4 regions of the Streptomyces sp. NPDC047002 genome follow, and region 1 is predicted to be linked to each of the others. Evidence: riboswitches for the same ligand, from Rfam matches in the RefSeq annotation. Region 1 holds a riboswitch; each other region holds the start of a gene.
The links. Region 1 has a riboswitch for cobalamin ahead of cobN (cobaltochelatase subunit CobN). Riboswitches for the same ligand answer to the same signal wherever they lie in the genome.
Positions count from the first base shown of each region.

Region 2: linked by a shared signal. The riboswitch ahead of AB0910_RS11290 (CbtB-domain containing protein) and the one ahead of cobN (cobaltochelatase subunit CobN) in region 1 are both predicted to bind cobalamin.
Region 3: linked by a shared signal. The riboswitch ahead of metE (5-methyltetrahydropteroyltriglutamate--homocysteine S-methyltransferase) and the one ahead of cobN (cobaltochelatase subunit CobN) in region 1 are both predicted to bind cobalamin.
Region 4: linked by a shared signal. The riboswitch ahead of AB0910_RS06205 (ABC transporter substrate-binding protein) and the one ahead of cobN (cobaltochelatase subunit CobN) in region 1 are both predicted to bind cobalamin.

Region 1 is NZ_JBEYWC010000017.1:38,870-46,186, reverse strand. It holds gene cobN (cobaltochelatase subunit CobN) at 1-1,330, opposite strand, end outside; cobalamin riboswitch at 1,365-1,494, opposite strand; gene cobG (precorrin-3B synthase) at 1,573-2,913, shown strand; gene AB0910_RS17600 (precorrin-8X methylmutase) at 2,910-3,554, shown strand; gene AB0910_RS17595 (precorrin-2 C(20)-methyltransferase) at 3,551-5,068, shown strand; gene AB0910_RS17590 (cobalt-precorrin-6A reductase) at 5,126-5,986, opposite strand; gene AB0910_RS17585 (cobalt-precorrin-5B (C(1))-methyltransferase) at 5,998-7,128, shown strand; gene AB0910_RS17580 (hypothetical protein) at 7,202-7,317, opposite strand, start outside.
Region 2 is NZ_JBEYWC010000008.1:216,063-223,379, reverse strand. It holds gene AB0910_RS11305 (AMP-binding protein) at 1-1,225, shown strand, start outside; gene AB0910_RS11300 (STAS domain-containing protein) at 1,329-1,688, shown strand; gene lpdA (dihydrolipoyl dehydrogenase) at 1,812-3,212, shown strand; adenosylcobalamin (AdoCbl) riboswitch at 3,337-3,422, shown strand; gene AB0910_RS11290 (CbtB-domain containing protein) at 3,479-3,691, shown strand; gene AB0910_RS11285 (CbtA family protein) at 3,762-4,640, shown strand; gene AB0910_RS11280 ((2Fe-2S)-binding protein) at 4,637-5,383, shown strand; partial or broken gene AB0910_RS11275 (aldo/keto reductase) at 5,428-5,559, opposite strand; gene AB0910_RS11270 (oxidoreductase) at 5,569-6,468, opposite strand; gene AB0910_RS11265 (TetR/AcrR family transcriptional regulator) at 6,553-7,176, shown strand; gene AB0910_RS11260 (aldo/keto reductase) at 7,216-7,317, opposite strand, start outside.
Region 3 is NZ_JBEYWC010000008.1:196,107-203,423, reverse strand. It holds gene AB0910_RS11205 (amidohydrolase family protein) at 1-10, shown strand, start outside; gene AB0910_RS11200 (aldo/keto reductase) at 56-340, opposite strand; gene AB0910_RS11195 (helix-turn-helix domain-containing protein) at 626-1,237, shown strand; gene AB0910_RS11190 (hypothetical protein) at 1,162-1,338, shown strand; cobalamin riboswitch at 1,337-1,561, shown strand; gene metE (5-methyltetrahydropteroyltriglutamate--homocysteine S-methyltransferase) at 1,717-4,041, shown strand; gene AB0910_RS11180 (GH92 family glycosyl hydrolase) at 4,120-7,317, opposite strand, start outside.
Region 4 is NZ_JBEYWC010000004.1:82,741-90,057, reverse strand. It holds gene AB0910_RS06215 (enolase C-terminal domain-like protein) at 1-225, shown strand, start outside; gene cobF (precorrin-6A synthase (deacetylating)) at 377-1,219, shown strand; cobalamin riboswitch at 1,619-1,747, shown strand; gene AB0910_RS06205 (ABC transporter substrate-binding protein) at 1,799-3,361, shown strand; gene AB0910_RS06200 (ABC transporter permease) at 3,366-4,313, shown strand; gene AB0910_RS06195 (ABC transporter permease) at 4,310-5,146, shown strand; gene AB0910_RS06190 (ATP-binding cassette domain-containing protein) at 5,143-6,837, shown strand; gene AB0910_RS06185 (NAD-dependent succinate-semialdehyde dehydrogenase) at 6,806-7,317, opposite strand, start outside.

The DNA of each region.
Region 1 (7,317 bases):
GGTAGTCGGCGGCCGGGACGCGCACCGGGTTGCGCGCGAGCTGCTCCTCGGTCAGCCACTCCTGGTCGTGGCCGCCCGCGTCGATGAGCGCGCGGATCAGCTCGTCGCCGTCACCGGAGACGAGGCCGGGGACGTCGGGCAGGGCGCCGGCGGCGGGGGTGCCGTCGGCCGCGGGCGTGCCGTCCGCGGGCGCCGCGGCCGGGCCGAAGTCGTACCCCTCGGCGACGAGGCGGCGCAGCAGCGCGACGGCGCTCGCCGGGGTGTCGAGGCCGACGGCGTTGCCGATGCGCGAGTGCTTCGTCGGGTACGCGGACAGCACCAGCGCGAGGCGCTTCTCGGCGTTCGGTATGTGGCGCAGGCGCGCGTGGCGCACCGCGATCCCGGCGACGCGTGCGGCGCGCTCCGGGTCGGCGACGTACGACGGCAGGCCGTCCTCGTCGATCTCCTTGAACGAGAACGGCACGGTGATCAGCCGCCCGTCGAACTCGGGCACCGCGATCTGCCCGGCCGCGTCGAGCGGCGAGAGCCCCTCGTCGTTGGCCTCCCAGTCGGCGCGCGAGCCGGTCAGGCACAGCGCCTGGAGGATCGGCACGCCGAGCGCGGCCAGCGCGCCCGCGTCCCACGACTCGTCGTCCTCGCCGGCCGAGGCCCCGGCCGGGCGGGTGCCGCCCGCCGCGAGGACCGTCGTGACCAGCGCGTCCGCCGCGCCGAGCGCGTCGAGCAGGTCGGGCTCAGGGGTGCGAAGCGACGCCACGTACAGCGGCAGCGGCCGCCCGCCCGCCGCCTCGATCGCCGCACACAGGGCGTCCACGAAGCCGGTGTTGCCACTCATGTGGTGCGCGCGGTAGTAGAGCACCGCGACGAGCGGCCCGGTCGCGCCGGGCGCTGCCGCGCGCTCCAGGTGCCCCCAGGTAGGGGCGGGCGCGGGCGGTTCGAAGCCGTGGCCGGTGAGCAGCACGGTGTCGGAGAGGAAGCGGGCCAGCTGGTCGAGGTTGGCGGGGCCGCCGTGCGCGAGGTAGGCGTGCGCCTCTGCCGCGATGCCGATGGGGACCGTCGACGCCTCCATCAGCTGCGCGTCGGGGGCCTGCTCGCCGGTGAGGACCACCAGCGGCACGCCGCTCGCCCGCAGCGCGTCGATCCCCTCCTGCCAGGCGCGCACCCCGCCGAGCAGCCGCACGACGACCAGGTCCGCACCGTCCAGCAGCCCCGGCAGGTCGTCGAGCGGCAGCCGCGCCGGGTTGGCGAACCGGAACGGCACGGGCGCGCCCGCCGCGTGCGCGGCGCGGGCCGAGAGCAGATCGGTGTCGGACGTCGACAGGAGCAGCAGCATGCGGCGGCTCGCCTTCCTCGGGGTCCGCGCCCCGGGCAGTGGGAGGACGGCGGGAGTTCCTGACTCACCCGGAGAGTGCCGGGCTCACAGTGGCGGGACCGTGCCGGATTCTCACCGGCCTTCCTCCCAGACGCCGTCGCTGGTCCCTCGATACTAAGCGGTGCTGGTCGGGGTGGGGAGGGCGCGTGCCGGGCGGGGGCCCGGAGCGCGCGAGGTCTGGGGTGGGGGCCCGGGGCGTGGGTATGCTCGCCGCCGTGTCCCTACCCATGCCACCAAACGGAACGTACCGGGGTGATCCGCCCGTGCGCGACCGCGGTGACGCCTGCCCCGGAGCGCTGCGGCTGCACGCCGCCGACGACGGGCGGCTGGCCAGGCTGCGGCTGCCCGGCGGTCTTTTGACGGCTCGTCAGGCCGAGGTGGTCGCCGACGCGGCCGAGCGGCTCGGGGACGGGCACCTCGACCTCACCTCGCGCGGAAACGTCCAGCTGCGGGGCCTCGCGGAGTCCTGCGCGGCGCCGCTCGCCGCGCGGCTGCACGAGGCGGGCCTGCTGCCCTCCGAGCGGCACGAGCGCGCCCGCAACATCGTCGCGTCCCCGCTCGCCGGGGAGGACGGACTCCCCTTCGCCGACGTGCGGTTGTGGGTGCGCGAGCTGGACGCGCTGGTCTGCGCGAGCGACGCGGCGGCGGACCTGTCGGGGCGCTTCCTCTTCGCGCTCGACGACGGCCGGGGCGACGTGGCGTCGCTCGGCGCCGATGTGACGTTGCTCGCAGAACCGGAGTCCGGGGGCGCCGTGCTGCTCGTCGGTCCTGGGCGGCTGCGCGTACGGGCCGCCGAGGCGCCCCGCGCCGCGCTGCTCGCCGCCGAGGCGTTCCGTACGGCGGCCGCGGCCTGTGGCGCCTGGCGCGTACGGGAACTGCCGGGGGACGGCGCCGCGCGCCTGGCCGCCGGGCTGCGCGACGCGCTCGGCGCGGGCGGTGTGCGCGCGGAGCACGTGGCGGACCCGTACGCCACGCCGCGCTGCGGCCCGCCCGCGCTCGGCGCGGTGCGCGCGCCGGGCGGTCGGCGCGCCGCCGTCTGCGTGCAGCCGCCGCTCGGGCGGCTGAGCACCGCGCAGTGGCGGCTGCTCGCGGGCGCGGGCGAAGGGCTGCGGGTCACGCCCTGGCGCGGCCTCGTCGTGCCCGGCCTCGCCCCGGCGGCGGCCGACGCGCTGCTCGCGCGGGCCGCGGACGCGGGCCTCGTGACGCGCGCGGACTCGCCCTGGACCCGCGTCGGCGCCTGCACCGGCAGGCCAGGCTGTGCGAAGTCGCTCGCGGACGTACGGGCCGACGCGGCGGCCGCCGCGGCGGGGCCCCCGGCGCGGCTGCCCGTCTACTTCTCCGGCTGCGCGCGCCGCTGCGGGCACCCGCGCGGCCCGCACCTCGACAAGGTCGCCACGGCCGACGGCACGTACACGACGACCACGGTCGCGCCCCGGGACCCGGCGGCGCCACCCGCAGCACACCCCACGCACCCCACACACCCCACGCACCCCACGCACCCCACGCACCCCACGCACCCCACGACGACAACGGTGACGAGATGACGACGACCACTGGCTTCGACTACGAGAAGGACGGCTCCGAGATATACCGCCGCTCCTTCGCCACCATCCGTGACGAGGCCGACCTCAGCGGCCTGCCCGCCGACGTGGCCCAGGTCGTCGTCCGCATGATCCACGCGTGCGGCATGGTCGACCTGGCCGCCGACGTCGCCCACAGCCCCGGCGTCGTCGCCCGCGCCCGCGCCGCCCTGCGCGCGGGCGCGCCGATCCTCTGCGACGTGCAGATGGTCGTGAGCGGCGTCACCCGCAGGCGGCTGCCCGCCGGCAACGAGGTGGTGTGCACCCTCGGCGACCCGGCCGTCCCCGCGCTCGCCGCCGAGCTGGGCACCACCCGCAGCGCCGCCGCGCTCGAACTGTGGCGCGACCGCCTCGGCGGCGCGGTCGTCGCCGTCGGCAACGCGCCGACCGCGCTGTTCCGGCTGCTCGAAATGGTCGAGCAGGGCGCGCCGCGCCCGGCCGCCGTGATCGGCGTGCCGGTCGGCTTCATCGGCGCAGCCGAGTCCAAGGACGCGCTCGCCGCGCACCCCGCGGGCCTCGACCACCTGGTCGTACGCGGCAGGCGCGGCGGCAGCGCCATCGCGGCGGCCGCGCTCAACGCGCTCGCCAGCGAGGACGAGCGATGAGCGCGGGCGAGAGGGGCAGGCTGTACGGCGTCGGGCTCGGCCCCGGGGACCCTGAGCTGATGACCGTGCGCGCGGTGCGCGCGATCGCGGAGGCCGACGTCGTCGCGTACCACAGCGCCGGGCACGGCAGGTCCATCGCGCGCGCCATCGCCGCCCCGCACCTGCGCCCCGACCACATCGAGGAGGCGCTTGTCTACCCGGTCACGACCGGCACGACCGACCACCCCGACGGCTACCGCGGCGCCCTCGACGCCTTCTACGAGGAGGCGGCGGCGCGGCTCGCCGCGCACCTGGACGCAGGGCGCACCGTCGCGGTGCTCGCCGAGGGCGACCCGCTGTTCTACGGCTCGTACATGCACATGCACAAGCGCCTCGCGCACCGCTACCCGACCGAGGTCGTCCCCGGCGTGACCTCGGTGAGCGCCGCGGCCGCGCGGCTCGGGACGCCGCTGGTCGAGGGCGAGGAGGTGCTGACGGTCCTGCCGGGCACGCTCCCCGAGGAGGAACTCGCGGCCCGGCTCGCCGCCGCGGACTCCGCGGTCGTGATGAAGCTCGGCCGCACCTTCCCCGCCGTGCGGCGCGCGGTCGAGCGCGCCGGGCGGCTCGACGACGCCCGGTACGTGGAGCGCGCCACCATGCCGGACGAGCGCACCGGCGCGCTCGCGGACGCCGACCCCAAGGCGGTGCCGTACTTCGCGGTGGCGGTGCTGCCGAGCCGCGTGGGCGCGCCCGGCGGCCAGGGGCGCGGGGCGCGGCGGCACGGGCGCGGCGAGGTCGTGGTCGTCGGCACCGGGCCCGCGGGTCCGCTCTGGCTCACCCCCGAGGCCCGGGGCGAACTGGCCGCCGCCGACGACCTGGTGGGCTACACGACCTACCTGGCCCGGGTGCCGGAGCGCCCGGGCCAGCGGCGCCACGCCTCCGACAACAAGGTCGAGTCGGAGCGCGCCGACTTCGCCCTCGACCTCGCCCGCGGCGGCCGCCGCGTCGCCGTGGTCTCCTCGGGCGACCCCGGGGTGTTCGCCATGGCGACCGCGGTACTCGAAGTCGCGTCGTCCGACCCGTACAGGGACGTGCCGGTACGGATCGTGCCCGGCGTGACAGCGGCCAACGCGGCCGCCGCGCGCGCCGGTGCGCCGCTCGGCCACGACTACGCGGTCATCTCGCTCTCCGACCGGCTCAAGCCGTGGGAGGCGGTCGCGGCCCGGCTGCACGCCGCGGCCGCCGCCGACCTCGCGATGGCGCTGTACAACCCCGGTTCCAGGTCCCGCACCTGGCAGGTGGGCAAGGCACGCGAACTCCTCCTCGAACACCGCGCCCCCGACACCCCTGTCGTCCTCGCCCGGGACGTCGGCGGCCCCGAGGAGCGCGTCCGCATCGTCCGCCTCGCCGACCTCGACCCCGCCCAGGTCGACATGCGGACGATCCTGCTGATCGGCTCGTCCCAGACGGTCGCCGTGCACCGCGCGGGCGGCGAGATCGCGTGGACGCCCCGGCGGTACCCGGAGGGCGGCTGAGGCCCGGCGGGCGCGGGCCGTGGGCCGCGTGCGGCGTGGGCTGTGCGGCTTCGCGGCTCACCGCGCCCGGCGCAGGGCCCAGGCCGTCGCGGCCTCGACCGTGTCGGCGGTCTCGACGCCCTCGGGGGTCGCGGGGCGGGTGACGACGATCACCGGGATGCCGGTCTCGCGGGCGGCGGTGAGCTTGGGCGCGGTGGCGGCGCCGCCGCTGTCCTTGGTGACGAGGACGTCGACCGCGTACCGCCGCAGCACCTCGCGCTCGCCCTCCAGGGTGAAGGGGCCGCGGTCGACGAGGACGTCGAGCCGCGGCGGGACGGGCGGCTCCGGCGGATCGACGGACCGTACGAGGAACCGCGGCCGGTCCAGGTGCGCGAACGCGCCGAGCCCCGTGCGGCCCGTGGTGAGGAACACCCGCTCCCAGGGACCGGCCGCGAGCAGCCCGGCGGCGGCGGCCAGGGAGGCGGCGGGCCGCCAGTCGTCGCCCGGCCGCGGGACCCAGCCGGGCCGCCGCAGCAGGAGCAGGGGAACATGGCAGGCGGCGGCGGCACGGGCCGCGTTGTACGTGATGGTCTCAGCGAAGGGATGGGTGGCGTCGATGACCGCGTCCACACGGTGCTCGCGCAGCCAGGCCGCGAGCCCCTCCGCACCGCCGAAGCCGCCCACGCGCACGTCGCCCGGCGGCAGCACGGGCCTGGCCACCCGACCGGCGAGCGAACTGGTCACCCGCAGCCGGGGGGCGCGCGCGGCGGGGGCCCCTCGCGTCCCCGGAGCCGCCTGTGCCCAGGGAGCCCCTTGGGTCCCGGGAGCAGCCCGCTCCCCCGGGGCCCCCTCCGCGGGGCCCGTCTCCGCCGCCGCGGCCAGGGCCTCGGCGAGGCGCCGGCCCTCGGTGGTGCCGCCGAGGATCAGCACGTGGCGCATCGGGAGCCTCCATGGCTAGGCCGGCCGGGAGCGGCGGGCGGGACGCCCAACTCAAACACACGGGTCTGCGGCCCGGCTGGACGACCGGGGCCTGCGCGACGGCCGCGGCGACCGCCGCGTACACGGCGCTGCTCTTCGGGGAGTTCCCCGACCCCGTGACCATCACCCTGCCGCGCGGGCAGCGGCCCGCGTTCGCGCTCGCCTTCGAGGACCTCGCGGCGGGCGGCACCGCCGCCACGGCCGGTGTCGTCAAGGACGCGGGCGACGACCCGGACGTCACCCACGGCGCCCTGATCCGCGCCACGGTCCGCCCGCTCGCGCCCGGCGCGGGCGTGGTGTTCAGGGCGGGCCCCGGCGTGGGCACGGTGACGCGGCCCGGCCTCCCGCTCGACGTGGGCGAGCCCGCCGTCAACCCCGTGCCGCGGCGGCTGATGACCGAGCACCTCGACGCGGTCGCCGCGGCCCACGGCGGCGGCACCGCGGACGCCGAGATCACCGTCTCCGTGGACGAAGGCGAGGAGATCGCCCGCTCCACCTGGAACCCCCGGCTCGGCATCCTCGGCGGCCTGTCCATCCTCGGCACGACCGGCGTCGTCGTGCCGTACTCCTGCTCGGCGTGGATCGACTCGATCCGCCGCGGCGTCGACGTCGCCCGCGCCGCCGGCCGCACGCACCTCGCCGGCTGCACGGGGTCCACCTCGGAGAAGACCGTCACCGCGCTGTACGGCCTCCCGCAGGACGCCCTGCTCGACATGGGCGACTTCGCGGGCGCGGTCCTCAAGTACGTGCGCCGCCACCCCGTCGACCGCCTCACCCTCTGCGGCGGCTTCGCGAAGCTCTCCAAGCTCGCCGCGGGCCACCTCGACCTGCACTCCGCGCGCTCCCAGGTCGACAAGTCCCTCCTCGCCGGCCTCGCCCGCGCCGCGGGCGCCTCCCCCGCGCTCGCCGCCAGGGTCGCCGCCGCCAACACCGGCCTCGAAGCCCTCCGCCTCTGCCAGGCCGCCGACGTCCCCCTGGGCGACGCCGTGGCCGCCCGCGCCCGCGACGAGGCCCTCGGAGTCCTCCGCGGCTCCCGCGTACGGGCCGACGTCGTCTGCATCGACCGTGCCGGCACGGTCGTCGGCCGCGCAGAACCGGCCTGAAGGACCGGCGTCCCGATGCGGTCCGGCAGTTCCGTTCCGGTCCCCTGGCGGCCTCACCGTCGTGCGGAGCCGTTCAAGGGGCGGGCGGCTTACGTCCCGGAGGACGGCGTGCGACCAAGCCGAGCAGGAACTCCTCCTGCTCCTCGGCCATGCGCACTTGCGCGGACAGCGTATTGAGGTGACTGTCGC
Region 2 (7,317 bases), on a different contig from region 1:
GTTCGACCCGGTCTTCGACGAGCGGACCCGGCGGATCACCGAAGAGGTCGCGATCCCGCACGTCTTCGGCGTGGGCCCCTCGACCGCCGCACCCGACTTCCTCGCGGCCGCCGAGGGGCACGAGGCGCTCGCGCCGCAGGACGCCGCCGACGGCCGCCACCTCGCCACCCTGCTGTACACCGGCGGCACCACGGGCCTGCCCAAGCTGGTCACCCACCGCAGCAGCTACTACCGCGGGTTCATGGACATCTCCGCCGACTTCACCGACGCAGCCGTGGCCGAGCCGGTGCTGCTCATCGGCACACTCGTGACGCACACCAGCGGCCACGCAGCCTTCCTGGTGGGCGTGTTGAGCGGCCACACCGTCGTGCTGCTGCGGACGTTCGACGCCGGTGCCGCCCTGTCGGCCATGGAGCGCGAGCGCGTCACCCGGCTCATGATCGTCACGCCCATGCTGTACGAACTGCTCGACCACCCGCGGTGCCGCCCGCACGGCTTCCCCGCCCTCAGGACCCTCTACTACACCGGCGCCGCCGCCTCCCCCGCCCGCCTGCGGCAGGCGATCGGCGTCTTCGGCCCCGTCCTGCACCAGATCTACGGGGCCTCCGAGAACGGCGGCGTCACCGAGCTCACCCCCGCGGAGCACGACCTGGACCGGCCCGAGTCGCTGACCAGCTGCGGGCGGCCGGGTGCGGGGGTAGAGGTGGAGCTGCGCGACCCCGAGGGCAAGCCGGTGGCCGTGGGCGAGACCGGCGAGCTGTACGTACGCGGCGACCGGGTCATGGAGGGCTACTGGAACGACCCGGAGCGCACGGCCGAAGTCCTCGACGCCGACGGCTGGTTCCGCAGCGGCGACCTGGCGCGCCAGGACGAGGACGGGTACTTCTACCTGGTCGACCGGGCGCGCGACATCATCGTGACGGGCCGCACCGCGGACAACGTCTACTCCCGGCTGCTCGACGACTTCCTCAGCGGGCACCCCGCGGTCAGGGAGGCCGCCACCGTGGGCCTGCCGGGCGCCGACGGCACGGAGTCCGTGCACGTGGTGCTCGTCCCGCGCGACCCGTCAAACACCCCCGACCTCCCGGCGCTGACCGCCGAGATCGTCGAGGCGCTCGGCGAGCTCTACGCGCCCGACTCCTACTCGTTCGCCGACTCGCTCCCCCGTACGACCGTCGGCAAGACCGACAAGAAGGCGCTGCGCGCGGCGCTGGCCCCGGCGTAGCGGGAGCGCCGCCGCGCGGGGCTCAGGACCGAACGTGTGGGCGGGCCGGGGCGAGGCCCCCCGTCCCGCTGACGGCGGCGCGGCGGCCCGCTACGCTCCCGGTGTGTCTGCCACGCCTGATCATGACGACCGCCGCGTCGCCGCCGCGCCCGTGCTGGGTGAAGAGTACGCCCTTGACGGGGCGTGGGTGATCCGCGTACGCGGTGACCTGGACCTCGACTCGCTCCCGCCGCTGCGCGCCGCCCTGGAGGCGGCCGCAGCGGCCCATCCGGTGACGGTCCTGGACGCGAGCGGAGTGACCTTCGCCGACTCCAGCGCGCTGAACCTGCTCCTTGACACCGCGCAGGCCTCAGCCCTGCGGATCGCGGCCCCCTCGGAGGCGCTGCTCCGGCTGCTGCGGATCACCGGGGCCGACCAGGTCCTGCCCGTGTGGCCGGACGCGGCGCGGGCCGCGGCCGGCTGACGGAGCGGCCGGGAGTCCGCGCCGCCGTGCCGGGGAGCACGGCCGGGCAGGGAGCACACCCGGGCAGGAGCACGCCCGGCCCGCGTCCGCCGCGGTTCCGCGCGCCGTGCGTAAGCTCGGGACATGACCACACATTTCAACGTCGTCGTCCTGGGCGCGGGCCCCGGCGGGTACACCGCCGCGGTCCGCAGCGCCCAACTGGGCCGGTCCGTGGCGGTGGTGGAGGAGCGCTACTGGGGCGGGGTCTGCCTGAACGTGGGGTGCATCCCCTCGAAGGCCCTGCTGCGCAACGCCGAACTGGCCCACCTCTTCACGCAGGAGGCGAAGACCTTCGGCATCCGCGTGGACGGCACGGTGAGCTTCGACTACCACGAGGCGTACGCCCGCAGCCGCCGGGTCGCCGACGGGCGGGTCAAGGGCGTGCACTACCTGATGAAGAAGAACCGGATCGCCGAGTACGACGGGACCGGGACCTTCCTCGACGACCACACCCTCGCGGTGCGCACCGCGGACGGCACGTCCGAGACCCTCACGTTCGACCACTGCATCGTCGCGGCGGGCGCGTCGACCCGGCTGCTGCCCGGCACCTCGCTGAGCGAGCGCGTGGTCACGTACGAGGAGCAGATCCTCAGCGAGGAGCTGCCGGAGAGCATCGTCATCGCGGGCGCGGGCGCCATCGGCGTCGAGTTCGCCTACGTCCTGCACACCTACGGCGTGCAGGTCACCCTGGTGGAGTTCCTCGACAGGCTCGTGCCCCTTGAGGACGAGGAGGTATCCGCCGAACTTGCCAGGCGCTACCGCAAGCTGGGCATCAACGTGCTGACCTCGACCCGGGTCGAGTCGATCGACGACTCGGGCGACACGGTGCGGGTCCATGTGACCACGGGCGGCCAGCGACAGACCCTGGAGGCAGGCAAGGTGCTCCAGGCCATCGGCTTCCGGCCCCGGGTCACCGGCTACGGCCTGGAGAACACGGGCGTGCGCCTGACGGAGCGCGGCGCGATCGACGTGGACGCCCGCTGCCGCACGAACGTCCCGCACATCTACGCCATCGGCGACGTCACGGCCAAGCTCATGCTCGCCCACGCCGCGGAGGCCATGGGCGTGGTGGCCGCCGAGACCCTGGCGGGCGCGGAGACCATGGAGCTGGACTATGTGATGATCCCCCGCGCGACCTACTGCCAGCCGCAGATCGCGAGCTTCGGGTGGACGGAGGCGCAGGCCAGGGAGCGGGGCTTCGACGTGCGGGTGCAGAAGTTCCCGTTCACGGCGAACGGCAAGGCGCACGGCCTGGGCGACCCGGCCGGGTTCGTCAAGATCCTCAGCGACGGCCGGTACGGCGAGCTGCTCGGCGCGCATCTGATCGGGCCCGAGGTGACCGAGCTGCTGCCGGAGCTGACCCTGGCTCAGCAGTGGGACCTGACGGTGCACGAGGCGGCCCGCAACGTCCATGCGCACCCGACGCTCGGCGAGGCGGTGAAGGAGGCCCTGCACGGCCTCGCGGGCCACATGATCAATATGTGAGGTGCCCGCCGCGCGGCCCCGGCCCGGCCGCCCGCCGCCGGGCCGGGACGGCGCCGGTGTGGCGGCCGTCTCCCGCCGACCGATTGACGTACCTCGGTCAGGATCCGTACGCTCCGCGGGTAAGGATGGTGTAAGGAAGCTGGTGAGAGTCCAGCACGGTCGCGCCACTGTGACGGATCCGACGGGTCCGCAGTCAGACACTTCACCATCACGACGCTCCACCCACGCGGGACGCAAGATCCCCGAAGGAGACTCTCGTGAGCAGCATGTCCGCGCCCAGCGCCGCCCCCGCCTCCACCCCGCTCGTCCTGCCGGTCACCAAGGCCGTGCTGTGGCTGGTGGGCACCGCGATCGTCGCGCTGGCCGCCTACTACTTCATCGGCGTCGACCAGGGCGCCTACTCCGTGTTCGGCAATGACATGCACGTGCACGAGTTCGTGCACGACGCCCGCCACTTCCTCGGCTTCCCCTGCCACTGACCGGACCTCGGGCCTGTCCGACAGGCCCCGGGCCGACCGACGGGACCTCAGGAAAGCGGACTGCTGAACAATGGAAAAACGACTCATACTGCGCGGTGTCCTCGCCGGCGCGGTCGCGGGCCTGCTCGCGTTCCTCTTCGCGCGGATCTTCGCCGAGCCGCTGATCGGCAGGGCGATCGACTACGAGAGCGGGCGCGACGCCGCCCAGGCCGCGCTCGACAAGGCCGCGGGTCTCGCCCCCGAGGCCGCGGACCCCGACCTCTTCAGCCGGACGGTCCAGGCCGACGTCGGCATCGGCGTCGGCATGGTCTTCTTCGGTATGGCCATGGGCGCCCTGTTCGCCATCGCCTACGCCATCTGCCTCGGCCGCGTGGGGAGGTTGCGCGCCCGCAACCTCGCGATGCTGGTGGCGCTCGGCGGGTTCCTCGGCTTCTACCTGGTGCCCTTCGTGAAGTACCCGGCCAACCCGCCGTCCATCGGGCACCCCGACACCATCAGGGAGCGCGGCAACCTGTACCTGGTCATGGTGGGCGCCTCGATCGTGCTCCTCGTCCTCGCCGTCTGGCTCGGCAGGCGCCTCGCGGGGCGGTTCGGCAACTGGAACGCGACGCTGCTCGCCGCCCTCGCCTATGCGGTGGTGATCGGCGTGGTGATGGCGCTGCTGCCGTCGCTCGGTGAACTGAGCGCCAACGTGCAGGAGTTCGGCCACCACGCGACGGAGACGCCGCTGCCGCTGACCGACGCGGAGGGCCGGATCGTCTATCCGGGCTTCCCGGCCGACACCCTGTTCTCCTTCCGCTTCTACTCGGTCGCCGCGCAGCTCATCCTGTGGGGCGTCCTCGGCCTCGTGTTCGCGCCCATGGCGGAGCGGCTGCTCGCCGGGTCGGCGGCGGCCGAGCGCGGCCCCGCGCCCGCCGCGGGCCGCGTGGAGCCGGCCGCGGGGGCATGAAGGACACGGACCCCGGGGCCGCCGCGCTCGACGCGCTCGCGGCCGCGGGGCCGTTCTTCGCCGTCGCGGCCCACGGCTCCTGCGGCCCGCCGCCCGGCTCGCCGTGGCGGCCGCTCTCGGAGGCCGTCGGCGATCCCGCCGTCCTGCGGCGGCGGGTCGACGGGGTGCGCGCGTACCTCGCGGGGGCGGCGGGGCGGCCCGCAGGCGGCGTCGAGCTGCGGGTGGCCGCCTCCGCGGCCCATCTGGGCCTGGTGGCGCGGGTCCTCTCCCCCTTCTTCGCGCTCGCCGCCCTGGGCGGTGCGCCGCGGGTGCCCGCGCTGTCCGAGCTGTACTGGGTCCCGGAACCCGGCGGGGCGTTCCCGCTTTCGCTGCCCCGCACCTGTCTGGCGGGCCCGGACGGCTCGGTGCCGGAGAGCGCGGGGCCCGTGCTCGACGGGCTCGTCGCCCCCCTCACGGAGGCCGTCGCCGGGCTCTCCGTACCGCGCACGACCCTGCGGGGGAACGCCGCCTCCGCGGTGAACGGCGCACGCGCCGCCCTCACCGCCGCGCTGCCGCACACGGCGGACCCGGCAGCCCGCACGGCCCGCGCGTTCCTCGGACACCCCGCGCTGCGCGGCACGTTCGACGACTGTGGCGGAGCCGCGCCGTTCCGCAGGCGCAGCTGCTGCCTCATCTACCGCGCGCTGCCGGGCACCGGGCGGGCCGCAGCGGTCTGCGGCGACTGCGTCCTCGCGGGCCGCTGAGCCCGGCACGTACCGGCGCGTGGATCGGGCCCGCGGCGGCGTGTTCAGCCGAGGCTGCCCGTGCGGGCCTGCTGCCACAGGTCCACGCCGCCTTCGAAGACGGCGTGCTCGTCGATGGCGGCGAGCTCGGCCTCGGTGAAGTCCAGCCGGTCGAGGGCCGCGACGTTCTGCTCCAGGGGTCGTCCTCATCCGAACGGGAAGCGGACGGCCGTGAGGCGTTCGGACAGCTCCCACAGGCGGCGCGCGAGGACGGGGTCCGCCGCGCTCCCGCTGCGCCGGGCGGGCCGCGGCTGCCCGCGCCGGGGGCCGGGGCCGACGTACTCGGCGCCGGGCAGGTCCCGGGTCGCGGCGTACAGCGTCGGCAGCGCGCCCGCCTCGGGGCTCCGCATGACGAGCCGGCCGGCGGCCGCCACCGCGCCGAGCACCGGGCCGAGGTGGCGGTTGAGCCCGGTGGACGCGGCTCCCGGGTGGGCGGCCAGGGCGCGCACCGGGCGGCCCGCGGCGTCGAGCAGCCGCTGGAGTTCCAGCGTGAACAGCAGGTTGGCGAGCTTCGACTGCCCGTAGGCGGCCGAGGCCCGGTAGGCGCGGCGCTCCCAGTGGGGGTCGTCGAGGCTCAGGCGCGCGCCGCGGTGGGCGTTGGAGGCGACGGTCACCACGCGGTCGGTCACCCACGGCAGCAGCAGGCAGGTCAGCGCGAAGTGCCCGAGGTGGTTGGTGCCGAACTGGACCTCGAAGCCGTCCTCGGTGCGGCGCAGCGGCACGTTGGCGACCCCCGCGTTGTTCACGAGCACGCCCACGGGCCGGTCCCACGCCTCGGCGAAGCGGCGCACGGAAGCGAGCGAAGCGAGGTCGAGCCTGCGCACCTCGGTCGCGCCGGGTACGGACTCCGCCGCACGCCGCCCCGCCGCGGTGTCCCGCACCGCCAACACCACCCGGGCGCCCGAGGCCGCGAGCGCACGCGCGGTCTGAAGGCCGAGGCCGCCGCTCGCGCCGGTGACGATCACCGTGCGGCCGTCCTGGCGCGGGAGGCCGGCGCGCGGGCTGCGGGGTGCTGAGGGGCGGAGTCCGCCCGGGGAGGAAGCCATGCAGCGAATGTAGTCAACGCATAGATTCTAGTCAACGACTAGATTGCTCGGCGGCGGCTCCTGCACGCGGGGTAGAGTGCGGGCGTGAGCACGCCGTCCCGCCCCTACCACCACGGAGACCTCAGGGCCGCGCTGCTGCGTCAGGCGGAGGACGTGCTCGCCAGGCGCGGCGTCGACGGGCTCTCCCTGCGGGAGCTCGCCCGGGCGGCGGGGGTGAGCCACGGTGCTCCCCGCCACCACTTCCGCGACAGGCAGGCGCTGCTCGACGCGCTCGCGCTCGACGGGTACGCGCGGCTCGGCGCCCGGCTCGACGCCGCGCTCGACGGCGACGGCGACGGCGACGGCGACGGCGACGGCGACGGGAACGTCACCGAGCGCCTCACGGTCTTCGCCCGCGCGTATGTGGCGTTCGCGCTCGACCACCCCGCCCTCCTCGGGCTCATGCACCGGGCGAAGGACGAGTCGGGCGACGAGCGGCTGACCGCGGCCAACGACGCCGCCTTCGCCGCGCCCGTCAGGCTGCTCGCCGAGGCGCGCGAGCGCGGCGCCATCGACCCGGACACGTCGGGGCGCGTGGACATGAGCGTCCTCGCGGTGCTCCAGGGCCTCGCCGTCCTCGCGTCGACCGGGACGACCGGCGGGCGGAGCGTGGACGCGCTGGTGTCCGACACGGTCGCGACCCTGATGCGGGGCCTGCGCCCCCGCTGACGGGACCCGGCCCCGGCCCTCCGGGAGGCCGACCCCGCCTCAGTAGCGCGCGCCGACGACCTGTTCTGCCAGGCCATCCAGGGTCGCGAGGTCGGCCGGGGTCAGCTCCACGTCGAGCGCCCCCGCGTTCTGCTCCACCCA
Region 3 (7,317 bases), on a different contig from region 1:
GTCCCTGTAGCCGCGGTCGCGGGGCGGGCCCTGCCCTTCGCTCTCCGGCCGGGGGTCAGCCGGAGAGCGGTGTGCGGACCGGGTAGGCGGCGTCGAGCGCCCACTGCGGGTACATCCTGGGCGGTTCGCTCACCTCGTCGAGGTCCGCGATGTCCTGCGGGGTGAGCGCGAGGTCGACGGCGGCCAGGTTCTGCTCCAGCTGGTCAGGGCGTCTGGCCCCGACGCTCACACTGGTCACGCCGGGCCTGGCCGGCACCCGGGCGAGCGGGCTGCAGCCGAGCAGGCCGAGGCCCGTCGCGCGCAGCAGCGGCAGTGCCTCGTGGTCCAGGTCGCGTCCCACAGGACGGCTGACCGGGCACTCGCCGCTGCGGCCCCCTCCGCGGGCAGGCCCGCGCGGACCGGCCGGGGGAGGTTCTCCCCCGCCGAGAGGGCGGGCGTTGGACGGTGCGGGACGCCGCGCGCCCGTGGAAGCCGTCGCGTTCGTCCCCGGTCGCGCGCGGGCCCCCGGGCACGCGGCGGCCTCGGGCGCGCCCTCGCCGGCCGATAGCCTGGTATACGCCAGGAACCGGAAGGACCGCCGCTCACGCGGCGCGTCCGCAGGCGATCCCCGGAAGGCGAGGCGGTCATGGGCACCGGCGCCGTACCCGACGCGGCCGCGGTGGGCGACAGCCATGCGGCGCTGCTGCGGGACGTCATGGACCGCATCGGCGACAAGTGGTCGGTGACGGTGATCTGCCGCCTCGACGCCGGACCGCTCAGATTCAACGCCCTCAAACGCGCCACGGACGGCATCACCCAGCGCATGCTGAGCGCGACCGTGCGCCGCCTGGAACGGGACGGCCTGATCAGCCGCACCGTCGAGCCGACCACGCCGCCCCGCGTCGAGTACGCGCTCACGGCGCGCGGCCGCAGCCTGCACGGCGTCCTCGCCGGACTGGTGGACTGGACGGAGCGGAATCTCGACGACATCCGGCGCGACCGTGCGGCGTACGACGAGGCGGGGTCGCGGGCGAGATCCTCGGCCGGGTCCTCGCCGGGCGGCGCGGCGGCTTCGTGGCCGCGACCAAGTTCGGCATCGTCTCCGCGCCCTTCGGCGGCGAGGCCCGCATCGACGGCAGCCCCGCCTAACCCGCCTACGCCCGCGAGCGGCTCGAACGCTCGCTGCGGCGCCTCGGCACCGACCACGTCGACCTGTACTACCAGCACAGGGCCGGCCCCTCGGTGCCCATCGACATGACGTCCGCCCTGCGCCCGGCCGGCCCCGCGCCGCGTAGGCGGCGCCGCGCCGGCCCGTCCGGATGCCGAACGGCCTGGCACGGGGGGCGGGTGGGCCCGTAGGCTGGGCGGCGCAGCTGGTTCGCCCCGTCCGCCAGGCGGGGTGTCGCAAGAGGGAACCCGGTGGGAATCCGGGACTGCCCCGCAGCGGTGAGCGGGAACGACCGCCGTCATACGCACTGGACTCCGCGACAGGGGTCCGGGAAGCGACGGCCAGTAGGAAGCCTCGTCCCCGACGAGGACACGCCCGCGAGTCCGAAGACCTGCCACTGCCCGTACGCGTGTCACACGCGCACGGAACAACCGGTGACCTCGTGGGCGGGTCGGCGTGCACCACCGGCGGACGGCCGCGCCTCGCGTGCCGGGCCGCGGGTTCTGTCACCCTCTCCTCACCACGGGACCCCCGGTACACCAGGGAAACGTCTCTCGAAGGAGAACTCCGTGACCAGCGAGACCGCAGCCGCGGCGGCACGGGCCACCGTCCACGGCTACCCCCGGCAGGGGCAGGGCCGCGAGCTGAAGAAGGCGATCGAGGGCTACTGGAAGGGCCGCGTGGACGCCGCCGCCCTCCGCTCCGTCGCCGCAGGACTGCGCCGCGCCAACTGGCAGGACCTGGCGGGCGCCGGCATCGACGAGGTGCCGACGGGCGACTTCTCGTACTACGACCACATGCTCGACACGACCGTCATGGTCGGCGCGGTCCCCGCACGGCACCGGGCGGCCGTGGCCGCGGACCCGCTGGAGGGCTACTTCGCCATGGCCCGCGGCACGCAGGACGTCGCACCGCTCGAAATGACCAAGTGGTTCGACACCAACTACCACTACCTGGTGCCGGAGTTGGGACCCGACACGGTCTTCTCCGCCGATTCGGCCAAGCAGGTCGCCGAGGTCCGCGAGGCGCTCGCCCTCGGACTTGCCGCCCGGCCCGTGCTGGTCGGCCCCGTCACCTATCTGCTGCTGTCGAAGCCCGCGCCGGGGGTGGCGGCCGGTTTCGACCCGCTGACCCTGCTCGACCGGCTGCTGCCCGTCTACACGGAGGTGCTCGCCGACCTGCGGGCGGCGGGTGCCGAGTGGGTGCAGGTCGACGAGCCCGCCCTGGTCCAGGACCGCACCCCGGCGGAGCTGAACGCCACCGCGCGCGCCTACCGCGACCTCGGCGCCCTCGCCGACCGGCCGCGGCTGCTCGTCGCCTCCTACTTCGACCGGCTGGGCGACGCCCTGCCCGTGCTGGCGGCTTCGCCCGTCGAGGGCCTCGCGCTCGACTTCACCGGGGCGGCGGCCGCCAACCTGGACGCGCTCGCCGCCGTCGGCGGCCTGCCGGGCAAGCGGCTCGTGGCGGGCGTCGTGGACGGACGCAACATCTGGGTGAACGACCTCGGGAAGTCCCTGAGCACGCTCGGCACGCTGCTTGGCCTCGCCGACCGGGTCGACGTGTCGGCTTCCTGCTCCCTGCTGCACGTCCCGCTGGACACGGCGGCCGAGCGCGACATCGACCCGCAGATCCTGCGCTGGCTCGCCTTCGCACGCCAGAAGACCGCGGAGGTCGCCGCCCTCGCGCGGGGCCTGGCGCGGGGCACGGACACGATCGCCGCAGAACTCGCCGTCAACCGGGCCGCGCTGGCGTCCCGCGCCGCCTCGCCCCTCACCCGGGACCCGGCCGTGCGCGCCCGCGCCGCCGCCGTCACGGAGGCCGAGGCGCGCCGCTCCCTGCCGTACCCGGAGCGTGCCGCCGCGCAGCGCGCCCGGCTGGGCCTGCCGCTGCTGCCGACGACCACCATCGGCTCCTTCCCGCAGACCGGCGAGCTGCGGTCGGCGCGCGCCGACCTGCGCTCGGGCCGGATCGGCACCGGGGAGTACGAGGACAGGATCAGGGCCGAGATCCAGGACGTGGTCTCCTTCCAGGAGAAGACGGGCCTCGACGTGCTGGTGCACGGCGAGCCCGAACGCAACGACATGGTGCAGTACTTCGCCGAGCAGCTGACCGGCTGCCTCGCGACCCGGCACGGCTGGGTGCAGTCGTACGGCACCCGGTACGTGCGTCCGCCGATCCTCGCGGGCGACATCGCGCGCCCCGAGCCGATGACGGTGCGCTGGACGGCGTACGCGCAGTCCCTCACGGACCGCCCGGTCAAGGGCATGCTGACGGGGCCCGTCACCATGCTCGCCTGGTCCTTCGTCCGCGACGACCAGCCGCTCGGCGAGACGGCGCGTCAGGTGGCCCTCGCGCTGCGCGACGAGGTCGACGACCTGGAGGCGGCCGGTACCCGGGTGATCCAGGTGGACGAGCCCGCGCTGCGCGAGACACTGCCGCTGCGCGCCGCCGACCGCCCCGCCTATCTGGCGTGGGCCACCGAGGCGTTCCGGCTCACCACCGGGGGCGCCGCACCCGCCACCCAGATCCACACCCACATGTGCTACGCCGAGTTCGGCGACATCGTCGGGGCCATCGACGACCTCGACGCGGACGTCATCAGCCTGGAGGCGGCGCGCTCGCACATGCAGGTCGCCCACGAGCTGGCCGGACACGGCTATCCGCGCGAGGCGGGCCCCGGTGTCTACGACATCCACTCGCCGCGGGTGCCGAGCGCCGAGGAGGCCGCCGCGCTGCTGCGCGCCGGGCTCGGCGCGATCCCCGCGGAGCGGCTCTGGGTCAACCCGGACTGCGGGCTGAAGACCCGGGCCTGGCCGGAGACCCGCGCCTCGCTCGAACACCTGGTGGCCGCGGCCCGCACGGTACGCGCCGAGCTCGGCGGCCCGTCGGCCTGACCGCTGGGCAGCACGAAGGCCCCGGGGCCGCGCCGGTGTGCGGCGCGGCCCCGGGGCCCCGGTGCGGGTGGGTGCGGGTCAGTGCAGCAACTCGACCTCCGCGAGGGTGCTTTCGTGGTCCGCCACCAGCCGGTAGTGGGTGTAGGCGCCCGGGTGGGCGACAGTGAACGGGCGGGTCTGCCTGTCCCAGGTGAAGGACTGCCCCGAGCGCCGGTCCACGGTCGTCCAGTGGCTGTTGTCGGTGGAGCCCTGGAGCACCCAGCCGTCCGGGGCCTTGGTGCGGTCCGCGGAGGTCAGCGTGTACTGCACGCCTTCGACCGGTGCACCGGGGGTGGCGAGCGGCAGGTCGACCGCGGTGAACGAGGCCGACGTGCCGGAGGTGTTGTCGAAGAGGGCACCGGAACCCGAGAGGGCGTCGGTGCGCGGCGTCGGGGCCGTGTCGCCCTGGGTGATGGAGGTGGGTCCGTCCTTCGCGCCGCTGCCCCAGGCGGAGGGCCGCGGCCCCATCGCGAAGTCCAGCGTCCCGCCCTTGGCGAGCAGATCGTGCGGGAGCGAAGTCGAGTCCCACCGCTTGCCGTTGAACTTCACGCCCTGGATGTAGACGTTGCGTGAGCTGTTCTTCGGCGCGTTGACCGTCAGGGTCCGCCCGTTGTCGAGGTGCAGGGTGGCCTGCCGGAACAGCGGGGAGCCGATGGTGTAGTCGCCGCTGCCCATCACGAGCGGGTAGAAGCCGAGCGACGAGAAGATGTACCAGGCGGACTGCTCGCCGTTGTCCTCGTCACCGTGGTAGCCCTGCCCGATGTCGCTGCCGGTGTAGAGCCGGGACAGCACCTCGCGGACCTTCTCCTGCGTCTTGTACGGCTGGCCTGCGGCGTCGTACATGTACGTGATGCCGTGCGCGGGCTGGTTGCTCTGGCCGAGCTCGCCCATCCGGGTGTCCCTGGCCTCGGTCATCTCGTGGATGACACCGCCGTAGGCGCCGGGGAACCCGGCCGTCTCGGGCGTCGAGAAGAACGTGTCGAGCTTCTTCGCGAGTCCGGCGCGGCCGCCGTAGACGTCCGCGAGGCCGCGGGTGTCCTGGGGCACGGTGAAGGAGTAGCCCCAGCCGTTGCTCTCGGTGTAGTCGCCGCCCCAGTCGCGCGGGTCGTACTGGCCGGGCGGCAGGTGCCAGTCGCCCTGGTCGTCGCGTCCCTGGAAGAAGCCGACCTGCTTGTCGTAGAGCTCGACGTAGTCCTGCGCCCGGTTGAGGAAGTAGGCGGACTCGTCGGCGTACCGCTTCTTGTGGGTCTTCTGGTAGAGGGCCTTGCCCATCTGGGCGATGCCGTAGTCGTTGACGTACCCCTCCATGGCCCAGGAGAAGCCCTCGCCGGTGCTCGTGGTGGTGTAGCCGAGGAACGGGGAGGTCGCCATGCCCTTGCGGCCGACGCCCGAGGAGGGCGGCACGACGGTGGCGTTCTTGACCGCCGCGTCGTAGGCGGCCTCGGCGTCGAACTTCACGCCCTTGACGTAGGCGTCCGCGAAGGCGACGTCCGACGAGGTGCCGGTCATCAGGTCGGCGTAGCCGGGCGAGGACCAGCGCGACATCCAGCCGCCGTCCTTGTACTGCTGGACGAACCCGTCGACCATCTCGCCCGCCTTCTGGGGCGTGAGCAGCGAGTAGGCGGGCCAGGTGGTCCTGTAGGTGTCCCAGAAGCCGTTGTTGACGTACACCTTGCCGTCGACGATCTTCGCGCCGGTGTGGGTGGCGGTGTCGGGTCCCGGCATCGCGGAGAACGGGCTGGCGTAGCGGTAGACCGGCTTCTTCACCGAACCGGTGTTCTCAAAGCCGGAGTTGGGATAGAGGTAGAGCCGGTACATGTTGGAGTAGAGCGTGGTGAGCTGGTCCTCGCTCGCGCCCTTCACCGTGATCCGGCCCATCAGCTTGTCCCACTGCGCGCGGGCCGCGTCGCGGACCTTCGCGTACGAGGTGCCGGCCGGGATCTCCTGGGCCAAATTGGCCTTGGCCTGGTCGATGCCGATCAGCGAGGTCGCCATGCGCAGCGTGACCGTGCGGCCGTGCCGCGGGGCGAACGTCAGATAGCCCGTGGCCCCGCTCGAACTGCCGTCGGTGACGGGCGCGTCGAAGGTGCCGTACACGAACAGGCGGGTGGCGCCGGTGGACAGGCCGCTCTTGACGTCGGAGTAGCCGGTGAAGGTGCCGTTGTCCTTGTCGAGGGTCAGGCCGCCCTGCTGGGAGACGTTGTCGAAGACGACGGACGCGTCCTTGCCCGGGTAGGTGAAGCGCATCATCGCGGCGTGGTCGGTGGGCGCGACCTGTGCCGTAAGCCCGTTCTCGAAGGTGACGCCGTACTCGTAGGGCCGCGCCTCCTCGTTGTCGTGGCGGAACGCGAGGGCCCTGCCGGTGCGCGAGGTGTCGGGCTTGCCCGCGGCGGCCGACGGCATGACCTGGAAGGTCTGCCGGTCGCCCATCCAGGGGCTCGGCTCGTGGCTGAGGCCGATCGCCTGCATCTCGGGGAGGTTGTCGGCGTTGTTCTGGCTGGCGTAGTTGTAGAGCCAGCTGTCGGAGCCGGCGTCCGTGACCGGGGTCCAGAAGTTGAAGCCGTTCGGCACGGCGGTCGCGGGGAAGTTGTTGCCGCGCGAGAAGCTGCCGCTGGAGTTGGTGCCCCTGGTGGTCAGCGCGTAGTCGGAGAGGTGCGCCTTCGGTTTGGCCTGCGGTGCCACGCCGAGGCCGATGTCGTCGACCCAGCCCTGGAACTTGGCGGGCCCCTTGGGGGCGTCGTACGCGACGAGGACGCGCGCCACGGTCTTGCCCGCCGCCACGTCGCCGATCCGCGAGACGCGGTGGTTCCACTGGTTGACGTAGAGGGACTTGGAGTCGCCCTGGCCGCGCGGGCTGAGCCCGAAGCCGTTCTGGTCGACGGCGCCGAGGCCGCTGAGGTAGGTGCCGTCGGTGAAGGCCAGGTCGACGGAGACGTTGGTGGCCTGGTAGTCCAGATCGCCAGTGGCCATCGCGGGAAAGATCTCGTACGAGAGCTGGGTGTCGCGGCGCACCGCGACGTCGACCTTGAAGACCTTGTTGTACGAGTAGCCGCGGCCCGCGGCGGTCTGCGAACCGGCGTAGCGCAGCGCGCTCTTGCCGGTGAAGCCCATGCCGGTCTTGGCGGTCGGCGAGGTGGCGGGGCCGCTGTCGACGCGGCTGAGCATCTGCGGGGGCGGCGGCGCGTCGGAACCTGCGGCGACGAGTTGCAGGTCGGCCAGCTGGGTGGCGTCGGTGGC
Region 4 (7,317 bases), on a different contig from region 1:
GTCGCGTTCGCCCTCGGCATGCCGCTGGTCGAGGTGTGCACCCTGCGCAACCCGCTGCGCGAGGCGACCCAGGCGGCGCCGTTCCCGATCCGCGGCGGCACCATCGCCCGCGCGGACCTCTCCGTGCCCGGCAGCGGCGCCCTCCTGACTCCCGAGATCGAGGAGGAGTTCGCGTTCATCCCCGCCCTCGGCATGAAGATCGGCCCGGGCACCGGCGGCGCCTGACCCTCGCACGGCCCGGAGCCGCCCGCACCGCCCTCAGGCCGTGCCGCACCGAAGGACGTGCGGCCGGCGGCCCCGCGGCGGCGGTTCCCCGGCAGCCCCCGCCGACGCGGAGCGAGCCCCTGCCGTGGGAGGGCCCTGGAAGACTGTCCGCATGAGTACGGAGCAGCGCGCGATCCTCGTCATCGGCATCGGGGCCGGCGATCCCGACCACCTGACCCTTCAGGCCGTGAAGGCGATCCGGCGGGCCGACGTCTTCTTCATCGTCGGCAAGGGACCGCACAAGGCGTCCCTGACCGACCTGCGCCGCCGGATGATCGAGGAGCACGCGCAGCGCCCGTACCGTCTGGTGGAGGTCGAGGATCCCGGCCGCGACAGGCGTCCGATGGACCGCTCCGGCTACACGGCGGCCGTCGAGGACTGGCGCGAGCGGCGCGGCGGGATCTTCGCGAGGGCCATGCGCGAGGAGATGGCGGCAGGTGAGACGGGGGCGTTCCTCGTCTGGGGCGATCCGTCCCTGTACGACAGCACGCTCGGCATCCTCGGGGACATCGAGGACCGCGGCGCGCTCTCCATGAGCGTCGAGGTGATTCCCGGCATCACCAGCGTCGCCTCCCTGACCGCACGCCACCGCATCCCGCTCAACCAGGTGGGCCGCCCGGTGCACATCACCCCGGCGCGCCGCCTCGCCGACGTCGCCCAGAACGACGACGGCGACATCGTCGTCATGCTCGACGCGGACGAGTCGTTCAGCCGGGTCGAGGGCGACGACGTATGGATCTACTGGGGCGCCTACCTCGGCACCCCGGACGAACTCCTCGTCGCCGGGCCGCTCCACGAGGTCGCCGACCGCATCCGGCGGGTCCGCGCCGAGGCCCGCGAGCGGCACGGCTGGATCATGGACACGTATCTGCTGCGGATCGCGGAAGGGCCGGCGCGAGCAGCCGCGTCGGTGCCGCCAGGGGAGACGGGCGGGAGCGGCGGGAACGTCGCCTGACACCCGCCGCGTCGCCGACTCGTCCTGCATGTGCTCGGCGTCGAGGAACACACCGCCCTCGCGCGGCAGGCAGGCCGGCACGCCGTGGAGGCGGACCGGCGGCCCGGTGTCCGGCCGGTGCAGGACGGTGGCCCCGGCGCCGGGGCACCGGTGCGGCACCCGGTCCGTGACGGCAGCGGTGCAGCGGGCCGGGCCAGCCCACGCCGGGCCGGGCCGGGCCAGCCCACGCCGGGCCGGGCCGGGCCAGCCCACGCCGGGCCGGGACGCGCGGCGCCGGGCCCGCCACCGCCTCGACCGTGCCGATCACGGCCCGGAAGCGCTCCTCCCCGGCCGGTTGAAGGGACCGGGCTCCTGCCGACGACCGCCCGTGCGTCACAATGAGCACACGAGGCGACGGAGACCAGGAAGCCGGTGCGAATCCGGCGCGGTCCCGCCACTGTGACCGGGAAGCGACCCTCCCGCACGCCACTGCCCGCGCGAGCGGACGGGAAGGCGGAGGCGAGCGACGATCCGGGAGCCAGGAGACTGACCCGTCGCCGGTCCGCCAGCAGGGGCGAGGACACCCCGGAGAGGATCGATGTGACGACGCATGCCCGAACAGGGCCGGAAGGGCGCAAGGAGCCGGGCCGACGCGGGGTACTGGCCGCCTCGGGCGCGATGGCGCTCGCCGGCACCGGCCTGCTCACCGGTTGCGGCGGCGACACCAGGGACGGGGGAGGCGGCGACCGGTTCCGCGCGGCGTTCACCTCCGGCGGCTCCCAGGAGACCCTGGACCCGCACGTCGCCCCGAACTTCGTCGACCAGGCCAGGGCCAAGGCGCTCTACGACACGCTCGGCACGTACGCGGACGACATGTCGGTGCGCAAGCGGCTCGCCGAGTCCTGGGAGAGCGGCGCCTCCGGCACCCGCTGGCGCATACGCCTGCGCACGGCACGGTTCCACGACGGCAAGCCGGTCACCGCCGAGGACGTCCTCTACAGCTACCGCCGCGCCGCCGACCCCAAGACCGGATCGCCCTCGCAGGTCCTGCTGTCCGCGATCGACTTCACCGCGAGCAGGGCCGACGGCGACCGCTCCGTCGTCCTCGTACTGAAGGCGCCGAACTTCGAGTTCCCCACGGTCTTCGCGGGCCCAGGCACCGAGATCATTCCGGCGGGCACGACGGAATTCCGCAAGCCGGTCGGCTCCGGGCCCTTCACCTACGTGTCGTTCACCCCCGGCGGCACCGCACGCTACCGCGGCTGGGCTGACCACTGGGACGGCGCCCCGCACATCGCAGAACTGGAGATCGTCCCCGCCGACGAGGAGGCGGCACGGCTCAACGCCCTGCTGTCCGGCCAGGTGCACTACGGCGCCGACATGGCCGGAGCGTCCGTGGAGCGGCTGAAGAACAACAGCTCCATCCGCCTGCTCACCGCGAAGCGGGCCACTGCGCAGCAACTGCTCCTGCGCACGGGGCGCACGCCGTTCGACGACCCCCGCCTGATCCGCGCCGTGCAGCTGGGCATCGACCGCGAGGCGCTGGTCCGGATCGCGCTCGCCGGGCACGGCGAGGTCGGCAACGACCTGTTCGGGATGGGCCTGCGCGGCTACCCCGACGGTCTCCAACCCCGCAGGCGAGACGTCGACGCGGCCCGCACACTCGTGAGGGAGGCCGGCGCGGAGGGGCTGCACATCACGGTGGAGACCAGCTCCGTGGACGCCGCCTGGGAGCCGGCCGCGGACCTGATGGCGCGCCAGCTGCGCGAGATCGGGCTGCGGCTGACCGCGAACACCCGTGCGTCGAGCACGTACTTCAGCGAGATCAAGACGCACGGGGTGGCGGCCTTCAACACCACCTCGACACTGCCGGTCTCCGACTTCCTGCAGCAGCGGGTGCGCGGAGGCGCCGCGCGCAACCAGACGCAGTACTCCTCGAAGAGGTTCGACGCGCTGCTCGACCGGGCCCGCACCAGCCGTGACGAGGCGGAGCGGCTCGGGTTGCTCGCACGCGCCCAGAGGATCGCCCGCGACCAATCCGGGCTTCTGGTGTGGGCGTTCTCCGATGCCAACGATGCCGTCGCCCGTTCGGTCGGCGGCCTGCGTGCCGCGCCGCCGAACTCGCACGACTGGGCCCGTTTCGACCGGGTCCGCGTCGGCTGACGCCGTGCGCGCCTACGTCGTGCGACGCTGTCTGCTCGCCCTCCTGCAGTGCCTTGCGGTGGTGGTGGCCGTGTTCGCCGTCGGCTCGCTGCTGCCCGGCGACACGGCCGACGTGCTGCGCGGCGAACTCGGCACTCCTCAGCAGGTGATGGCGTTGCGCGAGCAGCTGGGGCTCGACGAACCGGCGTCGGTCCGCTTCTGGCACTGGCTCGGCCGCCTGCTCACCGGCGACCTGGGCAACTCCCTGGCCACGGGGGTGCCGGTCGGCGACGACATCGGCCGCCGCGTCGGGGTGACGCTCTTGCTGGGGGCGCCTGCCCTGGTGCTCGTCACCGTGCTGGCGCCCGTCGTGGGCACGGTTTCGGGACTGCGTGAGGGAAGCCGCGTCGATCGCGCTTTGAACACCGCTGCCGTCGTGCTGCACGCCGTGCCGGAGTTCGTGCTGGGACTGCTGCTGGTCGCTGCGGTGTCGCTTGCGGCGGGGCTGCTGCCCGCCACCGCCGTCGGCATGGACCCGGACGCCCTGCTCGCCCAGCCGGCCGTGCTGGTGCTGCCCGTCGTCGTCCTGACGGCCCGGCACCTGTGCGACCTGGCCCGGCAGATCCGGGCGGGCGTGGCGGCCGAGCGGCACGGCGCCGTCGCCGAGCACCTGCGCCTGCTCGGCATGCGCGAGCGCACCGTCGTGCTGCGGCATGTGCTGCCCGGCGCGCTGGGCCCGGCGGCACAGCAGTACGCGCGCTGCGTGGAGGGACTGCTCGGCGGCGCGGTGCTGGTTGAAGCGGTTTTCGGATTCAGCGGACTCGGGGAGGGCTTCGTCGAGGCGGTCCAGAACCGGGACCTGCCCCAAGTGCAGGCGTACGCGCTGCTGTTCGCCGGGACGGCCGTCCTCGTGAACCTGATCGGCGATCTGGTCGCCCACCGCCTCGCTCCCCGACGTGAGGTGACCGCGTGAGCCTGCCCTCGACGACGGCATCCGGCCCGGTCGCGACGGGGCACCGCCGCCCGTGGACCGCCCTGGCCCTGCTGGGCGTGCCCGTCATCCTGGCCCTGCTGGGGCCGTTGGCGGCCGGAGGCGACGCACCCCTGCCCGGCGCTCTCCCGTCCCGGCCGCCCGGTTCCGGGCATCCCCTGGGCACGGACGTCCTGGGGCGCGACGCGCTCTCCCTCGTCCTGCGGGGCGGCGCCTCGGTCGTGGGCGGTGCGCTCGCCGCGCTCGCCGTGGGAACGCTGCTCGGCATCCCGCTCGGACTGCTGGCCGCGGGCCCGCGCAGGAGCCTCGACGAGACGGTCATGCGCACCATGGACCTCGTCCTCGCATTCCCGGGACTGCTGGTGCTGATGACGCTGGCGGCGACCGGCCACCGCGACGGGATCTGGCTGGTGGCGGTCGCAGGGGTGCTCCAGGTCCCGGCCGTGGCACGCCTGGTACGCGGCGCCGCGCTCGCACCGGGCTCGCGGACCGTCGTGGAGGCGCTGCGGATGCAGGGGCACGGCTGGGCCTACATCCATCTCCGGCACCTGGTACGGGAGGTGGCGGCGCCCTTGGCCACCGACGCGGGCGGCCGCTTCTCCACCGTGCTGTACCTGCTGGCGTCCGCCAACTTCCTCGGCCTCGGCCTGCCCGCGTCGTCACCGGACTGGGCGGTGCTCATCGAGCGCAACAGCGGTGCCCTGTTCACCCAGCCCGCCGCCGTCCTGGTCCCGGCCGGCCTGCTGACCTCCCTGTGCGTCGGAGGCAACCTGCTCGTCGACCGCGTCCTCGCCCGGAAGAGGAGCCACACGTGACCGGCCCGTCCCCCGCACCGCTGGTGGAGCTGGCGGAGATCTCGGCGCACGCGGAGGGGGCGCCACGACCGCTCCTCGACAAGGTCGGCCTTGCGGTGCCGGCGGGCACCGTGGTCGCCGTCGTCGGACCGTCGGGAAGCGGCAAGACCACGCTGGGTCTTGCCGCCCTGGGCGCCTCGCGCGCCGGCGTGAGCCTGTCGGGACGCGTCCTGCTGGAGGGCACGGACCTCCTGACCCTCACCCCGGCGGCGCGCCGCACGGCGCGGGCCGGACGGGCGGCCCACGTGCCACAGCACCCCGAATCGGCTCTCGACCCGGTCCGCCGCGCGGAGGGCGTACTGAGGGAACTCGCCGCTCTCGGACACGCCGGGAGGGCCGCGCGCAGAGCCGCCGCATCGCAGGCCCTGGCCGCCGCCGGCCTCGACAGGGCCCTGGTGCACAGGCGCTTCCCCCACCAGCTCTCGGGCGGCCAGCAGCAGCGCCTGGCGCTCGCCTCCGCCCTGGTCACGGGCGCCCGGCTCCTCGTCCTCGACGAACCGACCAGCGGCCTCGACCCGTCCCTAGCCCAGGCCGTGGGGCGCACCGTCCGGGCCCTTGCCGACGCCGGTACGGGCGTGCTGCTGCTCAGCCACGACCTGCCCCTGGTGCGGCGCACAGCGGACCGGGCCCTCGTGCTTGAGCACGGACGGGCCGTGGAGTACGGCCCCACGGCCGAGCTCCTCGGCCCCGGCGTACGCGTCGCAGGGCCGCGCGTCCTCGCACGTCACCGAGCCACCCGGGAACTGCTCGCCGCGGAGTGCCGCACGGGCACGGCGAGCCGTACGGCCCCGGTGCCCGAAGGACCGGCGGCGGCACGCTTCGGCGCGGTCACCGCCCGGGACATCGTCGTGCGCCGCCGGTCCGCCGCGCTCCTCGCGGGCCCGGTGTCACTGACGTTTCCGCCCGGCAGCAGAACCGCGTTGCTCGGCCCCTCGGGCTCGGGGAAGACCACCTTCGCCCGCGCCCTCGCCGGTCTGACCGCCCCGACCTCGGGCGAGGTCCGCGTCGACGGCGTACCGCTTCCCGCGCGGATCGACCGCCGTACGACCGCGCAGCGCCGAGCCGTCCAGTACGTGCACCAGAACAGTGCCGACTCCTTCGAGCGGCACCGGCCGATGCTGGACCAACTCGCGGCCACGGCAACCCTCTTGCGAGGCCTGCCCGGCGGGCAGGCGCAGGCAGAGGCGGTGGACATGGCGGCCGCCCTCGGCCTCGGGGCCGAGCAGCTCGACCGGACTCCCGACCGGCTGTCCGGCGGCCAACTGCAGCGCTGCGCCCTGGTCCGGGCGCTGGCCGCACACCCCGCGCTGCTGGTGTGCGACGAGGTGACATCGGCACTGGACACCGCTTCACGCGAACGCGTTCTCGACACGCTGCCGTACCTGCTCGCCCCGGCGGCGACGGCCCTGCTCATCATCAGCCACGACCCGTCCGCGGTACGCGCCCTGTGCACCGAGGCCGTCGTGTTCGACAGCGGGCGCTGCACCCGGCGCGGACCGGCCGACGAGGTGCTGTCACTCCTGGGGCCCGAAGCCACCACTGAGGACACGAAGGCTTCCGGGCCGGACCAGCCGGCCGACCGCGGCCCCGGGCGCTCAGCCGGCGGGCCGCCGGGCGGGGCTACGGTGCGACCCTCACCATCTTGCGGTTGAGGAACTCACCGATGCCCGCCTCGGCCAGCTCGCGGCCGAAGCCGGAGTTCTTGACCCCGCCGAAGGGGCGGCTCGGCGAGTCGGCGAAGCAGGAGTTGACGAACACCATGCCGGCCTCCAGGCGGGCGGCCACCTGCCGGGCGTGCTCGACGTCGGCGTCGAAGACGTAGCCGCCCAGGCCGAACCTGGTGGCGTTGGCCAGCCGGACGGCCTCCTCCTCGCTGTCGACGACGTAGAAGGACAGGACCGGTCCGAAGGCCTCCTCGTGGTAGAGCGGGTTGTCCTCGGTGATGTCGGCGATGATCGTCGGTTCGAGGTAGAAGCCGGGGCGGCCGACACGGCTGCCGCCCGTGACGACGGTGGCGCCCGCGTTCTCGGCCTCCTGGATCTGCCGGAGCAGGCCCTCCAGGGCGCGCTCGCTGGACAGCGGGCCGAGCTGGGTCTCCTTGTCGGCGGGGTCGCCCACCGTGAGCGCGGCGA